4 regions of the Paenibacillus sp. FSL K6-3182 genome follow, and region 4 is predicted to be linked to each of the others. Evidence: riboswitches for the same ligand, from Rfam matches in the RefSeq annotation. Region 4 holds a riboswitch; each other region holds the start of a gene.
The links. A riboswitch is a leader RNA that binds a small molecule or an ion and turns the genes downstream of it on or off. The one in region 4 is predicted to bind cyclic di-AMP.
Positions count from the first base shown of each region.

Region 1: it holds a riboswitch for cyclic di-AMP, as region 4 does, so the genes downstream of both, MHH56_RS00755 (C40 family peptidase) here and MHH56_RS08155 (hypothetical protein) in region 4, are expected to answer to the same signal.
Region 2: it holds a riboswitch for cyclic di-AMP, as region 4 does, so the genes downstream of both, MHH56_RS00140 (ubiquitin-like domain-containing protein) here and MHH56_RS08155 (hypothetical protein) in region 4, are expected to answer to the same signal.
Region 3: it holds a riboswitch for cyclic di-AMP, as region 4 does, so the genes downstream of both, MHH56_RS17955 (C40 family peptidase) here and MHH56_RS08155 (hypothetical protein) in region 4, are expected to answer to the same signal.

Region 1 is NZ_CP150265.1:150,719-155,409, forward strand. Features, by position in the region: gene MHH56_RS00745 (MFS transporter) at 1-317, shown strand, start outside; gene MHH56_RS00750 (deoxyribodipyrimidine photo-lyase) at 414-1,757, opposite strand; gene MHH56_RS00755 (C40 family peptidase) at 1,916-2,392, opposite strand; cyclic di-AMP (ydaO/yuaA leader) riboswitch at 2,396-2,549, opposite strand; gene MHH56_RS00760 (hypothetical protein) at 2,967-3,551, opposite strand; gene MHH56_RS00765 (hypothetical protein) at 3,717-4,532, opposite strand; gene MHH56_RS00770 (M1 family metallopeptidase) at 4,560-4,691, opposite strand, start outside.
Region 2 is NZ_CP150265.1:27,059-31,749, reverse strand. Features, by position in the region: gene yabG (sporulation peptidase YabG) at 1-522, opposite strand, end outside; gene rsmA (16S rRNA (adenine(1518)-N(6)/adenine(1519)-N(6))-dimethyltransferase RsmA) at 599-1,516, opposite strand; gene rnmV (ribonuclease M5) at 1,521-2,069, opposite strand; gene MHH56_RS00140 (ubiquitin-like domain-containing protein) at 2,194-3,342, opposite strand; cyclic di-AMP (ydaO/yuaA leader) riboswitch at 3,591-3,771, opposite strand; gene MHH56_RS00135 (TatD family hydrolase) at 3,956-4,691, opposite strand, start outside.
Region 3 is NZ_CP150265.1:4,067,366-4,072,056, reverse strand. Features, by position in the region: gene MHH56_RS17965 (phosphoesterase) at 1-522, shown strand, start outside; gene MHH56_RS17960 (MATE family efflux transporter) at 601-1,953, shown strand; cyclic di-AMP (ydaO/yuaA leader) riboswitch at 2,189-2,323, shown strand; gene MHH56_RS17955 (C40 family peptidase) at 2,327-2,803, shown strand; gene MHH56_RS17950 (chromate transporter) at 2,945-4,126, shown strand; gene crtI (phytoene desaturase family protein) at 4,199-4,691, opposite strand, start outside.
Region 4 is NZ_CP150265.1:1,873,154-1,876,847, reverse strand. Features, by position in the region: gene MHH56_RS08160 (hypothetical protein) at 375-803, shown strand; cyclic di-AMP (ydaO/yuaA leader) riboswitch at 850-1,011, shown strand; gene MHH56_RS08155 (hypothetical protein) at 1,015-1,440, shown strand; gene metE (5-methyltetrahydropteroyltriglutamate--homocysteine S-methyltransferase) at 1,514-3,694, opposite strand, start outside.

The DNA of each region.
Region 1 (4,691 bases), 1.7 Mb from region 4:
TTATGGGTCAGCTTAGCTGGATGCTTGCCTTTGTCGCACTTAGCGGATTGTTCTTCTCGGGTATATTCGGTATCGCTCTTGTTTATGCCAATGAGCTCATTCCAGGTATGACGGAGAGGACAACGAGTTTGCTTGTAGCATTCGGCGGGCTTGGAGGAGCGATTTTTCCGCGTTTGACTGGCTGGATAATGGATCAGTACAACGTGCAATCTACGTTATGGTATATAAGCAGCTTAGTTATACTGATGCTGCTTCTGCTAGCGGCGATGCTCCTGCTCGGAAGAAAACAAGTTCACAGCGTACGATCCAAGGCTTAAATGAACTACAAATTATAAAAAACCTCCACATTCGCTGTTTCAAAGCGGGTGTGGAGGTTTATTTATTATTAAACGTGTTATTCTAAATGTTTTCAGCTATTTAAGAATGGTTTTGTATACCTCTATGGCGCGCGCGCGTGATGCTTTCAAGTCGACGATGGCACCGCTTTGCGGCTGATGAATCTCTTTGTCTGTCAAATGATTCAAATGAGGCAGCCAGCGCCTAATATAGCTGCCGCTAGGATCATGCGTCTGTGACTGAGTTGCGGGATTCATGATGCGGAAGTAAGGCGCTGCGTCATACCCGAGTGAAGAGCACCACAGCCAACCGCCGCGATTAAGCGTGTTGTCATAATCGCTTAAGTGAAGGCGGAAATATTGTTCGCCAAGCGTGAAGGGACATAGCAGATTTTTAGTTAAAAACATAGCTGTTACCATTCGCAAGCGGTTGGGCAGCTCACCTGTACGATTGAGCTGCGTCATGGCCGCATCAATGATTGGAATGCCGGTGGCAGCTGCAGCCCATGCTTCTAGATGAGCATCTGAGAGCTTGGACATATCAGCGAGCTGCTCGTAACGAAAAAAATCATCATGATACATCGCTTGATATAAATAAAAATCACGCCATGCCAGCTGCCTTACCCATGATTCAGACCCCGGAAGCCCTTGGGTCATTTCGTAGGCTTGGCGGGCGGAGATGGCGCCCGTATTAAGGAAACGTGCAAGCTGGCTTGTATGATCGTCGGCATAAGCGTCCCTGCTCTCCGAATAAGAGGCAAGGCGTTCTCGTACGAACCGTTCCAGCTTGGATAATCCTTTGGACGATCCTTGCACGTTTGTGCCGCCTAGGGCGCATGAAACGGATTCGGGCAAAGCGAAGGACAACGCAACCTTGGCATTAATTTCGCTTAAGGTAGCAAGCTCATGAATCGTCGTTTCACTCATTGGGCTATAGCACTCCAGCATAAAGCTGCTCCACTTGCGATAAAAGGGTGTGAAAACCTTGTATGGCTCCATTTTTCGAGCAAATGCCGGGAAAGCATCTAGATCAGCAAGAGGTGAATCGGCAATAGACATCCAGCGGCGGCCAAGGCTGCGTGTGATTAGCCCAAGCTGCTCATCTCGCTGCCGTGAGTAAGGCGTATAGTCTGTATGAACAATAACCTCATCAATAGGATGCTCATGCAGCAGTGCTTCGGTGATCGCAGCAGGATTACCATAAAGCACATGCAGTTCCTTTCCTGCATTAGAATAGCTGTGCAGAAGCGAGGCGGCTTGCGCCATGAAATTTCGACCGCTATGACTAGTTAAACGGCCATCTCCTGTAATAACGGGATCTATGATTAGCAAATGAATGCCTTGTTTCTCTTTTTTCTTCAAATAATCAAAAGCGCGCAAATCTGCAATACGCAAATCCTTGCGGTGAATAAACAAATACATCAGTGATAGCTCCTTCCATAAGCGCAACAGTGAACGGCCGCATTCCAGCTGGAATGAAACAGCAAAGCCGCAAGTCATTTGTCGTCAGAGGACAAAAAACTGCGGCTTTGCTAGATGAGTCTACCCGTTCAATCCTCAAGAAGAGGGATTAGGTTGCTCTATTTTACGTCAACGTTGGCTTGGTATGAATCAGCATCCATGATACGACGAGCAGTTACATATCGTCCCTCATAGTACTCGGAGTTAAGTTTGTCAGTTACAACGCCTCTGCTCGAGGATGAATGTACAAACTTTCCATCTCCAATGTAAATGCCAACATGGGATACGGCGCTATTATTGCCGCCAACTGTGTCGAAGAACACAAGATCTCCCGCAATGAGGTCAGCCTTAGCGACCTTTGTACCTTCTTTTGCTTGCGAACCAGAAGTACGTGAAAGCTCAATGCCCATTTTCTCGAACACATAGCTCGTGAAGCCGGAGCAATCAAAACCTTTCGACGACGTTCCGCCGCTTTTGTACGGAGTGCCAATAAGATCATTAACAATTCCGTTCAATTTTGAGTCAGCGAAAGCGCTTCCCGCTTGAAAAGCGAGCACGAGAACGAGACCCAGGATTAATGCGGTAATCTTCTTCAATTGTGAAACTCCTTCCAATGCCGACGAGGTTAGCTGTGGGGTTCGGTTGAAGGCTCCCTATGATTCCTCGGGCGTTTGAAAAAAACTCAAACGTCGGAATCAATTCACCCAAAGTGGTTCCCCCGTATCCCAATAGGGAATTAGGCAGTTTTTTTATTGCTTTGAGAAATATTCGATTATTTTCAATGATCTCCTGCCTTTAGTGGCAATTTCTAATAATTCTCATGTAACCTTTTGACAATTTTCTTCGTTAAACCGTTCTTTCTGTAATATAAACACGCCATAGTAGTGCTTTCTAACTAAATACATGGAGTCAATTTCATTAATTATGTGGATGTTGTGTAAAATATACCGATTTGTCCTTTAGGCGCTATATCGCAAGGACTAGCTTAAAGTGCCGTAAACGGCGGTATTTCACTATTTTGCTCCTAATAAATTAGAAAAATCTCATCTATATCACTCGTGAATAAGCGTAGATTCAGACAGCCTAGCTGCTGCTCCAGATAGAGCGGCAGAAATAGACAAAGGAGGCTGTTCATGAGAACAGCCCCCTTTGGGCAATCGAAAAAAAGTTTTATTTTGCAGTAACGATTTTTTCAGAAATGAGCTGTGGATCGTTGTTTTTTTGCTGCATCCAAAACTGTACCTTGTATTTTCCAGCATTTTTAAAATCGTAGGAAACGAGCTTGGAGCTGAACCAAAAGGTGTCTTTTTCGACGAACTCTTTAAAATCATCATCATCCTGGCTGCGGCTGTCGATTGTCGTTTCCTTATCATTAGGATCAACGATGGTCACTTTGAACTCTGAAATCGCCATATTCAAATTATCGATTTGCGCTTGCACTAAAAATTTCTGAACACTGCCTTTATCAACCTGTCCGAACATAGCTCGCTTCTCGTTCATTAGAAACATATGCACATTGGGCTTTTGAATAATGAGCTTCTTATCACTGCTCTTCCATTGGACGAAGGCTTGGAGGCTGTCGCTTAAAGAACGAATACTAATATAAACCTTATCATCCACAACGACAGCATCGTCAGTGGATTGCTTATTATTATAAAGGAGCGTTACCTTCTGAAATAGTTTGTCTGCTGCAACCAATGAACCGCCCGATAAGAGCAATACCATGGATATAATAACTAGTTTTTTACGCATCATTTGTGAATATCCCCCATTTTTGATTTTCTTTCAGTTATTTATACAGAACTGCCATCATTTAGTTGCGGTTAGTTGTAAAAAAAACCTCCACACCACAGCAAAGCGTGGAATGAAGGTTTATTTTTGCTTCAGCATCTAGAGGACGCTGAAGGCTTTTTTGGTTTGCTACATTCTTTTCGTTTCCAAAAAGTCATATTGCGCGGCAATCGTCCAAACCTTCATCAGTGTTTGAATGAGATAATAGCCTTGATGCAGGATAAGTGCAATTAGCCCGGCCCAAAGCATGGAGAGACTTGTCACCACAAGCCCAGCAGCCGCTCCAATCCCCCACATGATGAGCGACACAGCTGCATAGGTGAGGAAATTTTGGAGAGCGTGCCATAAGGAACGGAATATGCTTCCTCCTGATGCAGCGCTGAATTGCATGGCTAGAAACAGTAGATGCAGTACTGTGCCCCATAGGAGCCATAGAAGGGCTCCAGGGAGCACCGTTTGCAGTAGCTCTGGAATAGAGCCGCTCTCTAGCAGAGCATCCAGTGAGCGCGGCAGCACATACCAAGCAGGAGCCACAGATAAAATAACCTCGATCCAGTAAAGCAGAACTACAGGCTTCCAAGCTTTGCGAATGCCTTCTAGAAATCGTGTCCCTCCATTCGATCTGGACTGATTTAACGAATAGAATAGACCGGCATTGAATAAGGGAGTGATCAGCATTCGGGCAACAAGGAGACCGCCCAGCGTCCAGACGTAAGGATTAATGAGATCGGTCTTGAACAGCTGGAATTGTGCTTCGGTCATGAATAGCTGAACGGCTGCTTCTGAAGGAGCGGAGCTTGGATATCGCCGCAGCAGCGGAGCTACGACCGAATCAATGAAGCGGTAAAGGAAGAACCCCCAGATCAGCTGATAAAGAAATAATAAAACAACAATGTAAAAATGTTTTACCGCTAACCGCCAGCCTTGCTTCAAATGTATTTTCATCGTTTATCGCTCCTTGAACGCAATTACTTACCAGCTCAGCGACCCGAGCAGTCCTTCAATTAGTTGGACAACGCCGAGGCTCCATCTCGTGCGTTTATCCTCTGGCAGCTGAGCCTGCATGTAGTTGTTAATGAGCTTATTATCAAGCACATTGCTGTT
Region 2 (4,691 bases), 1.8 Mb from region 4:
TAAACTGTACAGATCCATGGGCAAACGGCTTTTCAGTACGCCATCATGACCTGTTATTACGACAATATCCGGTTGAATTTGGGGCAGCAGACGGTAAAGCACATCAGCCATCTGAGACTCATGCACATGGAGACCGTGGGAAGGAACTTGCATCGTATTGTACAGCTGCATGCTCTTCTTCAAATAATTACTATCACCATCAAGGTGAAGTACCTTTCCTGGCACTTCAAAGAATGGTTGAGTCTGCTGCAGCGCATGCCGAATATGCTCCTCATTCTCAACCGCTTGACGTTCCCGTTCAGAATGCATGCGTCTTAATGAATCATTCACTTTAATTCGAACTTCTTGCACCGCACTTGTCGTTTCTGGATCGCGTATGACCGACAAATCAGGAATCGGAGCATCCGCAAGCAATCGGTAATCCGTGCCTTTCAGAACGGCAGTATGTGTACGAATAGCCTCAACCTTGAACAGCACGTCACCGCCATACGATTTGCGGACGACCAGGTCCCCTTGCTTCATGGGTAAATCACCTCTTCGTCTATCCTATGGGCAGAGCGTGCGAATGGTGAGTATTTTATGATGAAACGGCCTAGCTCTACCAGCCGGCCTCCAGCATGCTGCGGCTAATCCGCGCAAATTCCTCGAGCGACAACGTCTCACCGCGTCTTATAGGGTCAATATCGTTGCTTAAAAGCATTTCCGTTAATGCTTCGCGGCGCTCCTTGCCCACGAATGCAGTTAGATTATTCGCCAGTGTCTTCCGTCGCTGTGCAAAGCTGGCTTGCACCACTTTAAAGAAATGATCCTCATCGGGTACATCAACAGCTGGCTTGTCACGCAATGACAGCTTAATAACGGCTGAATCTACATTTGGCTGCGGTATAAACACCGTATGAGGCACCATGCAGACAACCTTAGGCACGCAGTAATATTGAACGGCTACACTGAGGCTGCCATATTCCTTGCCGCCTGGCTTCGCTGCCATCCGCTCCGCGACTTCCTTCTGAATCATGACGACGATATGCTCAAGCGGCAGCTTCTCTTCAAGCAGCTTCATAAGAATTGGCGTTGTCACATAATAAGGCAAGTTGGCAACAACACTTACACCTGTTACGTCCGCAAACTGCTCTTCGAACAGCTTCTTCAAATCAAGCTTAAGCACATCGCCATGAATGACGGTTGTATGCTCCTCGCCCTCCAGCACATCCTTCAAAATCGGAATGAGCCTATTGTCGATTTCGACAGCCGTCACCTTACCAGCCGCTTTGGCAAGCCGCTGTGTGAGCGCGCCAATACCGGGGCCGATTTCAAGCGCGCCCTTCGTTTCATCAAGCTCAGCTGCCGCTACGATGTTATTTAATATATTTTGATCGATCAGAAAGTTTTGTCCCAAACTCTTTTTGAAGGAAAAACCGTATTTCGCAATGATTTCTTTGGTGCGTTTGGGCGTAGCCACCTCTATCGCGGATGGCTTTACCGTTTCCTTGCTAAGCTCACTATGCTCTTGACTCATTCAGCTATCCCTCCAGTTCCTTTTCCATTTGACGGAAAGCTTCCGTAAACTCTGCTTTGGAAATCCGAAAGCTTGTACAGCGCTTATAGAACTGCTTGCCATTCGCATAACCAATTCCGAGCAGCTTGCCTATAACCAAGCGACGATTAGACGCATCAGGATGTACAATCAGACCTGCATCCATTAAGTCTTCCCAGCTAATTTCTCCCGCTTCATCTGCCGATTCTGTACGGAGCTCAGAGAGCGCCGCACGAATAGCTTCAGGACTCGCATTTTCGATGCCGATGTCCCCTTTGTACAAAGCCTTCTCCTGCGGCAAAAAAGCATGCTTGCATCCTGGCGCATGACGTGCAACAATTTTGCGAATGCGTTCTCCTGCATGATCAGGGTCAGTGAATATAATAACGCCGCGACGCTCATTGGCCAGCGCAATCCTCTTCAATACATCCTCACCGATAGCGGAACCATTCGTCTCTATGGTATCTGCATCTACCGCCCTTTTTATTGCAACGGTATCGTCTTTGCCTTCAACGACAATGATCTCTTTGATCACCAAGATCATCCCCTTCTACATAAACTGTATTTGACCCTTAGACATGCAAAAAGAAGAGGCAGTGCCTCTCCTTATGATGGCATATTTAATTGATTATTGCGATAAGATGATGGTAACCGCACAATTAGCTTGCAGTTGGTTTATTCGGCCCCAGCACATATACGGTGATGCCTTTTTTCCTGCCGAATTTGTTCGCAATCTTTGTACTATCAAAGTATACGTCGATTTTGTTGCCTTTAACCGCACTTCCTTTATCCTCAGCGCGGCGGAAACCGATTCCTTCAATATAAACCCACCAACCGATGGGAATTACCTTCGGATCAACAGCTATCGTCCGACCCTCTTGCACCCGAGTGCCTGATGATGTAATCCCGTATTCCGGATGGCTTTCATCTTTGCCTGTTGAAGAGAGGTCTGCAGAATAAGCAGTCAACGTGACATTTTTAAGTACTTTTCTAGCCTTAAACGTTACACCGCTCTTCGTAAGCGAAGTAAAGCTCGGGCTCTTGTTCGAGAGCACAGATACTTTAGGCTCTTCCTTCTTCGTTCCGATGGCGACAACCTGATTAACCGCAGCGGTTTCAACCACCTTGCTGACCATCTTCTTCGATATAAGAATTCCATCCTCGTACTGCTTCTCGATACTCTCTACGATCAGACCTTCCTTGCCGGGTTGAACAAGCTTCTGCTTGCCCGCTTCCAGCGTTGGATCGTTCTTCTTCACAATAGAGAATGGCATTGCACGCTCTGTCTCAGCTACCTTCTTATCTACGCGAACGACGGTTACAGTCATTTCGTTGTCCAAAACGGTATGAAGCGGAGGTATTACTTTATCTTGACCACGAACTGGAATATGTAATTCCTCGATCGCTGCCTGCACTGTTCTCTCTGTCGTATATACAGTAGAGGTCTTGCCATCAGCCTTCACAATTACCGGTATCGCATGAGTCACCTCTATACGATCTCCGTCCTTTATTGCCGCATTAAGCGGTATGGACACCTCATCATGTGGTCCAATTGCGATAGCTTGTTCATCCAGTAGGCGTTGCAGGACCCATTGCTTCGTTTCCACAATGGTTTCTTGTCCGTTCACTACTACGGAGACGCTTTTGACAGCCGTTCCGTACAACAACACCAAAAACATGAAAGTCATAGCGATTGAGATAGTAGCACTCAAAAGAATCAAACGCAAGTTTTCACGCTTCCATCGCAATGCGAAAGACATGCTGGATGATCGTTTCCCATGGGTGTCCTTAACCTGGAGTATTCCCACTTCATCGGTCCTCCTTCATAGCCCCGCCGCCAAGTGTTACGCATGATACAACTGACGCGACTATAGTATATTGGCGTGCGAGCACGCAATCCAGTACTGCTATCGATCCTCCCACCCCCATCTTTTATCCCTATGTCGACAAATTCCCGATTATTCGAAAATAAAAAGAAGCCGTCGACAGAGGATCTGTTTCGTGGCTTCCCGGTTAAATGATTCACTGGGATACAGAAAAATGGATGCACGAGGTTGATCACTCTCTATAACGCTTGCGAGGTTAGCTGACGGATTCGGACAAGAGAGTCGCCCTATTCGTTACACAATGCTCATGGCAATGGCTTCGAAATTCACCCCTGAAGAATTCAAAATACGGTTTCAAAAACCGTACATGGTTCCCCCGCTCTCCGAATGGAGATTAAGCGTAAACTGGAAATCCAATACAAAATTTTATTGCTCTGAGATGAATCATACCTTCATACGAGGTCAATTGTAAAGATACGATAAAAGACGATTTAAGCGAAAAAGCAGGATAAAGCAGGAAAAAATAAGCGATTATCGCTATAAAAATTAGTTTTTACGCGATAAAGGTCTCTATTTCTCATTATTCCTCTCGTTTTTAGACAATACCAAAACATCTTCGACCGTTTTCAGTCGTAATTACGCCTATTTCTTCTACCGTTTTGCCCAATAATTCGGCTGCTGTCTCTGCAACTAAAGAGACGTAAGAGGACTCATTTCGCTTCCCTCTGAACGGGTGAGGAGTTAAATATGGAGCATCAGTTTCGATCAAAATTCGGTCGATCGGAACCTGCTTAAGCACCTCTTTTGGCACCCTTGCATTTTTGAAAGTAACGGGTCCTCCAAATGATATATAGAAGTTCATATCAAGACATTGTTTAGCCGTTTCCCAGCTGCCGGAGAAGCAATGCATGACACCGCCAACCTCTGCTGCATTCTCTTCCTGAAGAATACGAATAATGTCCTCATGAGCATCCCGATTATGAATGACAATTGGCTTGCCCACCTTACGAGCAAGACGAATTTGCTCACGAAAAACCCTTTGTTGTACCTCTTTTGGAGAAGTATCCCAGTGATAATCGAGTCCAATCTCACCAATGGCGACAACCTTCTCATGCGCGCATAGACGTTCAATCCATTCCAAATCCTCTGGAAGCATATCTATACTGTCAACTGGATGCCAACCAACTGCTGCGTATATAAAATCATATTTCTCTGCTAGCGCCATCGTTGTAGGGATCGTTTCACGGTTAAAACCAATATTGACAAGCATATGCACGCCTGCATCCTTCGCACGCTGGATGACCTCGTCGCGATCCTCATCAAATTTTTCC
Region 3 (4,691 bases), 2.2 Mb from region 4:
TATTCGCAGTATTGGCCGATTGAAGATATGCTCGCGATGCCTTACTACACCGGAATCGAGATCGTAAATGGCGAAGGAAATCCAGCGTTCGACATTGCGTTTGACAAATGGGATGCGCTGCTCTCAGCTGGGCGGAAAGTATGGGGGTTTGGCGGAGATGATTTTCATGTGTATGGGCAAGAAAAACGAACTTGGAATATGGTGCTCGCAGAGCAAAACACCAATGAGAGTATTATAGCAGCAATGAAAGCCGGAAGCTTCTATGTTTCCACAGGCTATGGGTTTGAATCAATCCATACAACGGATGGGACGATCGAGTTTAAGCTGCTTGCGAGCGAAGGATTGAACCGGATGTACAAATACGCAACCTTGTTTGGCAAAGACGGAAATGTACTATACGAGACTTCTGGTCGTTTCAATAGCGTTAGTTACAAGTGTCGTGGTGACGAAGGTTACGTAAGGGCGGCAGTTTATTTGGAAGGCGGTTTTGGCGCATTCTCTCAACCCCTATTTGTTGGATAGGGTGTACTCTCATACATGATAACAGTAGTCTGACGATAACAGCAGGGTAGTACATGAACAGGAAGAATGTGAATTTGAATGAGTAAACAGGTTGATCCGCGCCAAAAGAGCATCATCTCGATAACATGGCCTATCTTTATTGAAGCTTTATTTGGGATGCTGATTGGAACGGTCGATACGATGATGCTAAGCAGCTACTCTGATGGAGCAGTGGCAGCGGTTGGGATAGCTAACCAGATTTTAGTTGTAGTGGGCTTGATGTTTGGCTTTGTTACGGTGGGTACAAGTGTCATTCTCAATCAATGGCTCGGCGCAGGCAACTTGCATGGCGCCGATCGAATCGGGAGAACGGCGCTTACTTTGAATGTTATGCTCGGTTTAATAGCTAGCGCAGGATTGATTGTCTATGCCGACGTGTTTTTAGCGCTTTTTAAAGTGCCCGAGGATGTGATGGCAGAAGGAGTCAGCTATTTATCGATTGTCGGCAGCTCCGTCTTCATCACAGCAATCAGCATGACGTTAGGTACTATTTTACGATGCCGCGGTATAGTGAAAGAAATGATGTTCATCGCATTGGGGATAAATGTACTGCATATTACTTTAAATTATCTGGTGCTGATGGAGCCCTTCGGCTTACCTAATTTAGGTGTAGAAGGAGTAGCAGCATCTACATGGATAACCCGTGCCATAGGGATGATCGCTTATTTGATTTTATGTATTCGAAGCTTGGAGTATAAGGTTGGCTTGATTAGTCCATTTAAGATTCAAAGAAAAAATATTGGCCTTATATTTAAATTAGGTATTCCTTCGGCAGGTGAGCATGTTTCTTATAATCTTTCACAGGTTGTAATCACATATCTAATCACGCTGATCGGTACGGCAGCGTTAACGACAAAAATTTATTCGCAGAGCATAACTTCTTTTGTTTTTGTTTTTTCAATGGCAATAGGTCAAGGAACGCAAATTATTGTTGGACATCTGATTGGAGCCCATCAGAAGGATGATGCTTATCGATCCAGTATTCAAAGTTTGAAGCTGGCGTTTGTCATTTCGCTTGCGCTTGGTATTTTCATCTATAGCTTCTCAGGTCTATTGCTCAGCCTCTTTACTAATGATGCAGAAATTATATTGTTAGGCAAGCAGCTCATGTTGTTATCGATTATGCTGGAGCCGGCTCGGGCTTGCAACATGGTGCTTATCAGTTGTCTAAATGCGGCTGGAGATGTGAAATTTCCAGTTGCTGCCGGGTTAGTATCCATGTGGGGGATTAGTGTACCGCTTGCATACGTGTTCGGGATTGTGTTCGACATGGGGTTGGTAGGAATATGGTTGGCCTTTTCAATCGATGAATGGATAAGAGCTTTACTGATGCTCTACAGATGGAGGAGACGTTCTTGGCAAAAGGTCGATATTTTGGCGAAACTTGCTTAACTAGAAAGAGTAACTGTATGAAAATACGGATACTCTTTTTTTGTGTTTAAACCGTTATATTTTGAAAATGTGATTGGAAATTCATCTATTTTAATTATAAAAAAATCAGCACCTTTGACAAAAATCATGTAGTGAACAGCTAAATAAATATTAATAATGAAGAAAAATGAAAGTATTCTAATAAACCAATTGCAGGATTATGGTAAAAACAATCGAATTTAACGATACTATAAGGTTTATTCACATGCCGAGTTCTGTATATCGGAAACGGGGGAACCACCCAGGGTGAATTGCTTAATGTATTTTTTTAAGCATAGGGATCTTCAACCGAACCCATAAGCTAACCTCGTAGGCACCGAAGGGAGAAGTTGTTTTGAAGAAGGGTTTTATTTTATTGTTATCCTGCTTGCTGCTGCTTACTGGAGGAGGAAGCGTGCTTGCAGATAAGTCGGACAAGTCAGTGCTTACGAATTCCATAAGCGAGGTTGTTGGAACTCCTTATAAATGGGGAGGCACAACGAGCAAAGGGTTTGACTGCTCGGGTTTTATTCTACATATTTTTAATCAATTTGATGTTAAGCTGCCTAGAACATCTCAATCGCAATCAGACACAGGCACAGAGGTCAATAAAGATGAACTACGCGTGGGTGATCTAGTGTTCTTCAACACAAGCGGCAAAGGCGTTTCTCATGCGGGCATTTACATTGGGGATGGGAAATTTGCTCATTCTTCTACAAGCAAAGGGGTTACGATTACAAATCTTAACGATTCTTATTACGCAAAGCGTTATGTAACAGCAAGGCGTGTCGTAACGGAAGATACATTTGCTGCGATGATGGAGTCTAAATAAAGCGTAATGATTTTACAAACCACCTTACGAGGTGGTTTTTTTTTATGTAACCATTTATTAAGTATTTGTTAAAGGGTTGTAAGTCAATAATTCGCAAGCTTACAATGTAAGTATCATGAGTAATGGAATGAGGCTATAGGATTGAAAAGAGGAACAATCGCATCTTTGGTAGAGGTACTGGCTGTATCTACTAAACTAGGACTTACCTCATTTGGAGGTCCGATAGCCCATCTGGGTTATTTTCACAATGAGTATATTCGTCGCCGTAAATGGATGGATGAAAGAAGTTATGCAGACCTCGTTGCTTTATGTCAGTTTCTACCCGGGCCAGCCAGCAGTCAAGTTGGGATCGGTATAGGGATAGTTAGGGCTGGGTTATTGGGCGGACTAGTGGCTTGGTTAGGGTTCACACTGCCATCGATCATTGCATTAGTGGCCTTTGCTTTTCTGCTGCAAGGATTTGATCTTGGAAACACAGGTTGGATTCATGGATTGAAAATTGTAGCGGTGGCCATCGTTGCTCATGCCATTCTAGGGATGGGGCAGAAACTAACACCGGATCGAAATAGAGCTACGATAGCAGTCATCGCTGCTGCGGTAACGTTATATTGGCAAGCGGCCTATAGTCAAGTAATCATTATTGCTGCAGCTGGACTGATCGGGGTATGGTTATATCGTATGAAAACAGTCGAGGGAACTCCTGATCTGAACATTCGAATTAGCCGTTCCCTTGCGATCTCCTGCCTCGTTATATTTCTCACGCTTCTAATTGTTTTGCCATTTCTAAGGCAATGGGGAAATATGGAATGGATTGCGATGTTCGATAGCTATTATCGTGCAGGCTCACTGGTGTTTGGAGGCGGACATGTTGTGCTGCCGCTACTTGAGAATGAAGTTGTCTTTACCGGATGGGTTAATGAATCGGATTTTTTAGCAGGTTATAGCGCTGCGCAGGCTGTTCCTGGACCACTTTTTACATTCGCTAGTTATCTTGGTACTCTCTCTGGTGGATTAACTGGAGCCATTGTTGCAACTACTGCAATTTTTTTGCCGGCATTTCTTCTCGTTGCTGGAACATTGCCGTTTTGGAATATGTTGCGAAATAACTCAAAAATCCAAGGTGCATTAGTTGGCGTTAACGCCGCTGTAGTTGGCATATTGCTGGCTGCACTGTATGATCCGCTTTGGACTAGCGCGATAGTAGAGTCAGGTGATTTTATGCTGGCTGCCGTATTGTTTATTATGCTTGTTTTTTGGAAGCTTCCACCTTGGATGATTGTTGTGGCCGGTGCATTAGGCGGAATGGTCCTTGAACTTATTTAATAATTAATCAATTGATAAAAACCTCTAATCCGCGATAACGGATTAGAGGTTTTTTATTTGAATTGAATCTGCCTACATGACGGATTTTGCAGCAATGCTCAATTGCTCTTTAATGAGGTCAGCGGTGAGTTGTCCGGATAAAGTGACCATCGGGACACCGCCACCGGGGTGCGTTGATCCGCCAACGAAATAAAGATTATCGAGCAGCTTGCTTTTGCTTGGAATTTTGAAGCCGCCGTTAAGCTTGCGGTCCGTTACGATGCCGTAGATGGAACCGCCATTAGAACCATAAAGCTGCTGAATATCATCTGGAGTGAACGTATATTCAAACTCAATATGCTGTCTCAGCTCCGTTAATCCCATACGTTCGAGCTTATTCAGAACTAGGTCTCTGTAAGCCGCCTTCTGTGACTCAAAGCTTTCTCCAGGTTTGAGCGGCGGCACATGAGTAAGCACAAATAGATTTTCTTTGCCCTGCGGCGCCTGTCCAGGATCGGTTTTGCTTGAAACCCCGATGTACACTGTTGGATCATCTGTAGGTTTGCCTTCGACAAATATATCGTTG
Region 4 (3,694 bases):
GCTACCTAATTTAGCCAGTTTCAGCCTTGCAGAGCGATTCGCAACGCTTACATTCATTTCGATCTCTCGATATCTCACTATTTCTCAATTTTACTCTTGTTTTCAAAAATAGTGTTCATTCCCTTTCTAACGATTTTATGCGTGAATAATCAGATTTCTCTATAATTGAGAATGGAAGAGAATAAACGAGTATTTCGAAGAATAAATATCTTTTTGCTGCCATAACGAATGGATTTCTTTTAATATGGCATATGGCTGCCTTTTCACGATATACCACAGTTTTACAATATTGCATTTCGGGTTTACCATAGACGGCAAGCCAATATGGCTGAGTATTATCGGTGAATTATTCAAATCGAGGAGAGATCTCATTGATGTCTACACCAGTTGAAGTACCCTTACCAAGCTTGGATAATCATCCTGCTGCCTTGTTTGAAATTAAACGAATTCAAATGTTTGTGCTGCCGGCTTCCATGCTTGAATCGAATGGTTACCGTGTTTGCCTAAGACTCTCCACTGCTGGTGGTCATGGCTGGAGTGAGCTGTTTATTAAAAAATCCGAGAAGCCTCGCGACTGGATCAGATGGAGCAGTATGCTGCTAAGGTTCATCGGCACACTTCCTCTTGCGTCACCTTTTGTTTTTCAAACAGATCCAATGATGAAGGACGAGCGTATATATCATTTGTTTGCAGCCGCTGCATTGCATATAGAATCCAATCATTACTCTTTTCCAAACTGTGAATATGACCGTGAAGAGCATACTTTATTTAAACAAGCTATCTCCTATGTATCGTTATTTTAAGCACTTCTGATTTACAGATGCGCTAATGAAGGGTATAATTAAGAGTAAACTATTTACGCTGAATTTTTCGAATGAAAAAGCGGGGGAACCATCGCGATCGACCGAAATCGATTCGCAAGGGGTGAATCCAGGGATTTGTAACCCTGGTAGGGCTTTCTCTCTAGCCCGAATCCGACAGCTAACCTCGTAAGCGAATAAAGGAGAGATGTATATGTTGACAAATTGTGCACGAAATCTGCATCTTTTTACGGAACAGACCCCTTATTTATCTGTCACACGAATCGAGCTATTCGTCATTCCTGCTCTTGCCGTCGATTCTGCAGGCCATCGCGTATGTCTTCGTTTAACAAGCAATCAAGGCTTCGGCTGGAGTGAACTATTTGCCAGCGACACAGAAGAGCCCCTTGACTTAGAACGATGGAGCGACCTGCTTCAGTCTTTTATCGGCAGCATTCCTCTACCACCTCTTAACCAGTATCATTATGACAAAACGGATCAGGATGGGCGCGTTCTCGACTTATTCGTCTCCGCCGTCAAGCATGTCCTAGCACAATCCGCCGATGCAGCCCCGTACAGCAACGACCATGAAGAGTCTGTTTTGCGTCAACGTTCCGTCTCCTACATCTCTTTGGATTAATTTCGTTCATAAGAAAAAAAAGACAGTCCAGAACAGATAACCTAGTTCTGGACTGTCTTATTGTATTTAGGATTTAAACCTTCGCTAATGCAGCACGCTGCTCTCTGACTTGGTAAGTAGCCAGCATCATGTTGCGCAGTGAAGCAACCGTTTCTTCCATTCCGCGTGTTTTCAAGCCGCAGTCCGGATTAATCCAGAAGAGCGTAGGATCGAGCACTTTAATGGCGCGCTCGATCATGCTGACCATTTCTTCCACGGACGGTACACGCGGGCTGTGAATATCGTAAACGCCTAAGCCGATGCCTTGGTCATAGGTGTTCTCCTCAAAGCTATGAATCAGCTCGCCATGGCTGCGCGAGGTTTCAATGGAGATGACATCCGCATCCAGCGCAAGAATGGAATCGATAATATCATGGAACTCACAATAACACATATGTGTATGAATTTGTGTTGTGTCACGCACAGCTGAAGTCGATAGACGGAAGGCATGCACGCCCCATTTTAAATAAGCATCCCAATCACTGCGTTTAAGCGGCAAGCCTTCTCGCAAAGCTGGCTCATCAACCTGAATCATTTCGATGCCTGCAGTCTCAAGCGCCTTTACTTCCTCTGAAAGTGCAAGCGCAATTTGGTATGCAACCTGCTCCCGTGTGATATCGTTGCGGACAAATGACCAGTTCAAAATCGTAATCGGACCCGTCAACATCCCTTTTACCGGACGACTTGTCAGCGACTGCGCATACACGCTTTCGGTTACTGTCATTGGCTCAGTAAATACAACATCGCCATAAATGACCGGCGGCTTTACGCAGCGGGAACCATACGATTGAACCCAGCCGCCTTTTGTAAATGCGAACCCATCCAGCTTTTCTCCGAAAAATTCGACCATGTCCGTACGCTCAAATTCACCGTGAACGAGGACGTCAATGTTAAGCTCTTCTTGGATTTCAATCCAGTTTTTAATTTTATCGTTGATAAATGAAGCGTAGTCCTGTGAGCTGAGCTCATTTTTTCTCCATTTTTGCCTTGCTTGACGTACATCCAGCGTTTGCGGGAAGCTGCCGATGGTCGTTGTTGGAAGGAAAGGCAAATTCCACTTTTTCTGCTGCAGCTTTTGTCTCTCCGCAAATGGCTTCTGCCTCGTTGAAGGATGCGCCGCAACCGCTGCTGCATCAGCAGCTTGACGATTGCGGGCAGGAGAAATGGATAAATGATGAATCCGCTCGCCGTTAAGCTTAAGCTCAAGCTTGCGCAGTTCTGAGATGTCCGCCTCATTTACTGTCGCTGTTTCACTTAGCCACACAATTTCATCCAGCTTTTCTTCCGCGAATGCAAGCGCCTCACGCAGCTCTACTGGCAGATTGGTTTCGTTTTTTGCCGTTACCGGCACATGCAGCAGGCTGCATGACGATTGAACGATCGTGCGCTCAGCTGGAATGTATGCCGAAATCCTTTGCAGCAATTCGAGCTTTTGCTTATAGTCTGAGCGCCAAATGTTGCGTCCGTCTACAAGTCCGATACCAGCGAGCTTATCCTTCGGATAACCAAATTGCTCAAGCGACTTCAAGTTTTGCTCCAAACCATGAACGAAATCCAAACCGATCGCTTGTACCGGGAGAGCAACTACAGCTTCATAATGCTCAACTGCCTCAAAATACGTTTGAAGCATTATGTTAAGCGCTGGCGCTGCTTGGTTCAGCCTTGCATAAATCGATTCAACCCATTGCATCTCTTCCTCAGAAATAGAGGTAACAAGGATGGGCTCATCGATTTGCACCCATTGTACGCCTTCTTGCTCAAGCTCCTTAAGCAGCTGAGCATAAAGCGGTATAAACTGCTCAATGAGCTGCGGAAGCTGCTTGGCATCGTAGCCCTTCGACAGCTTGAGGAAGGTGTATAGACCGATAATGACAGGTTTACCTTCAATACCAAGCTTTTCTTTGGCTTCGCGGTACGCAATCAGCGGACGGTTTTCCGTCAGTACCGGAGCTGCATCCGCAAGTTCTGGCACGATATAGTGATAGTTGGTATTAAACCATTTGGTCATCTCGCAGGCTTGTGCTTCCTGTGTCCCTCTCGCCATTGCGTAGTAGGTCTGTACGGGAACAGGACCTCCATCATAGGAAAAACGATCTGGCACAAGGCCAAACATCGCTGCAGTATCCAGCATTTGATCATATAACGTAAAATCATTAACAGGGATTAAAGAAATTCCTTTATCCTTTTGCAGCTTCAAGTTGTTAAGACGAATACT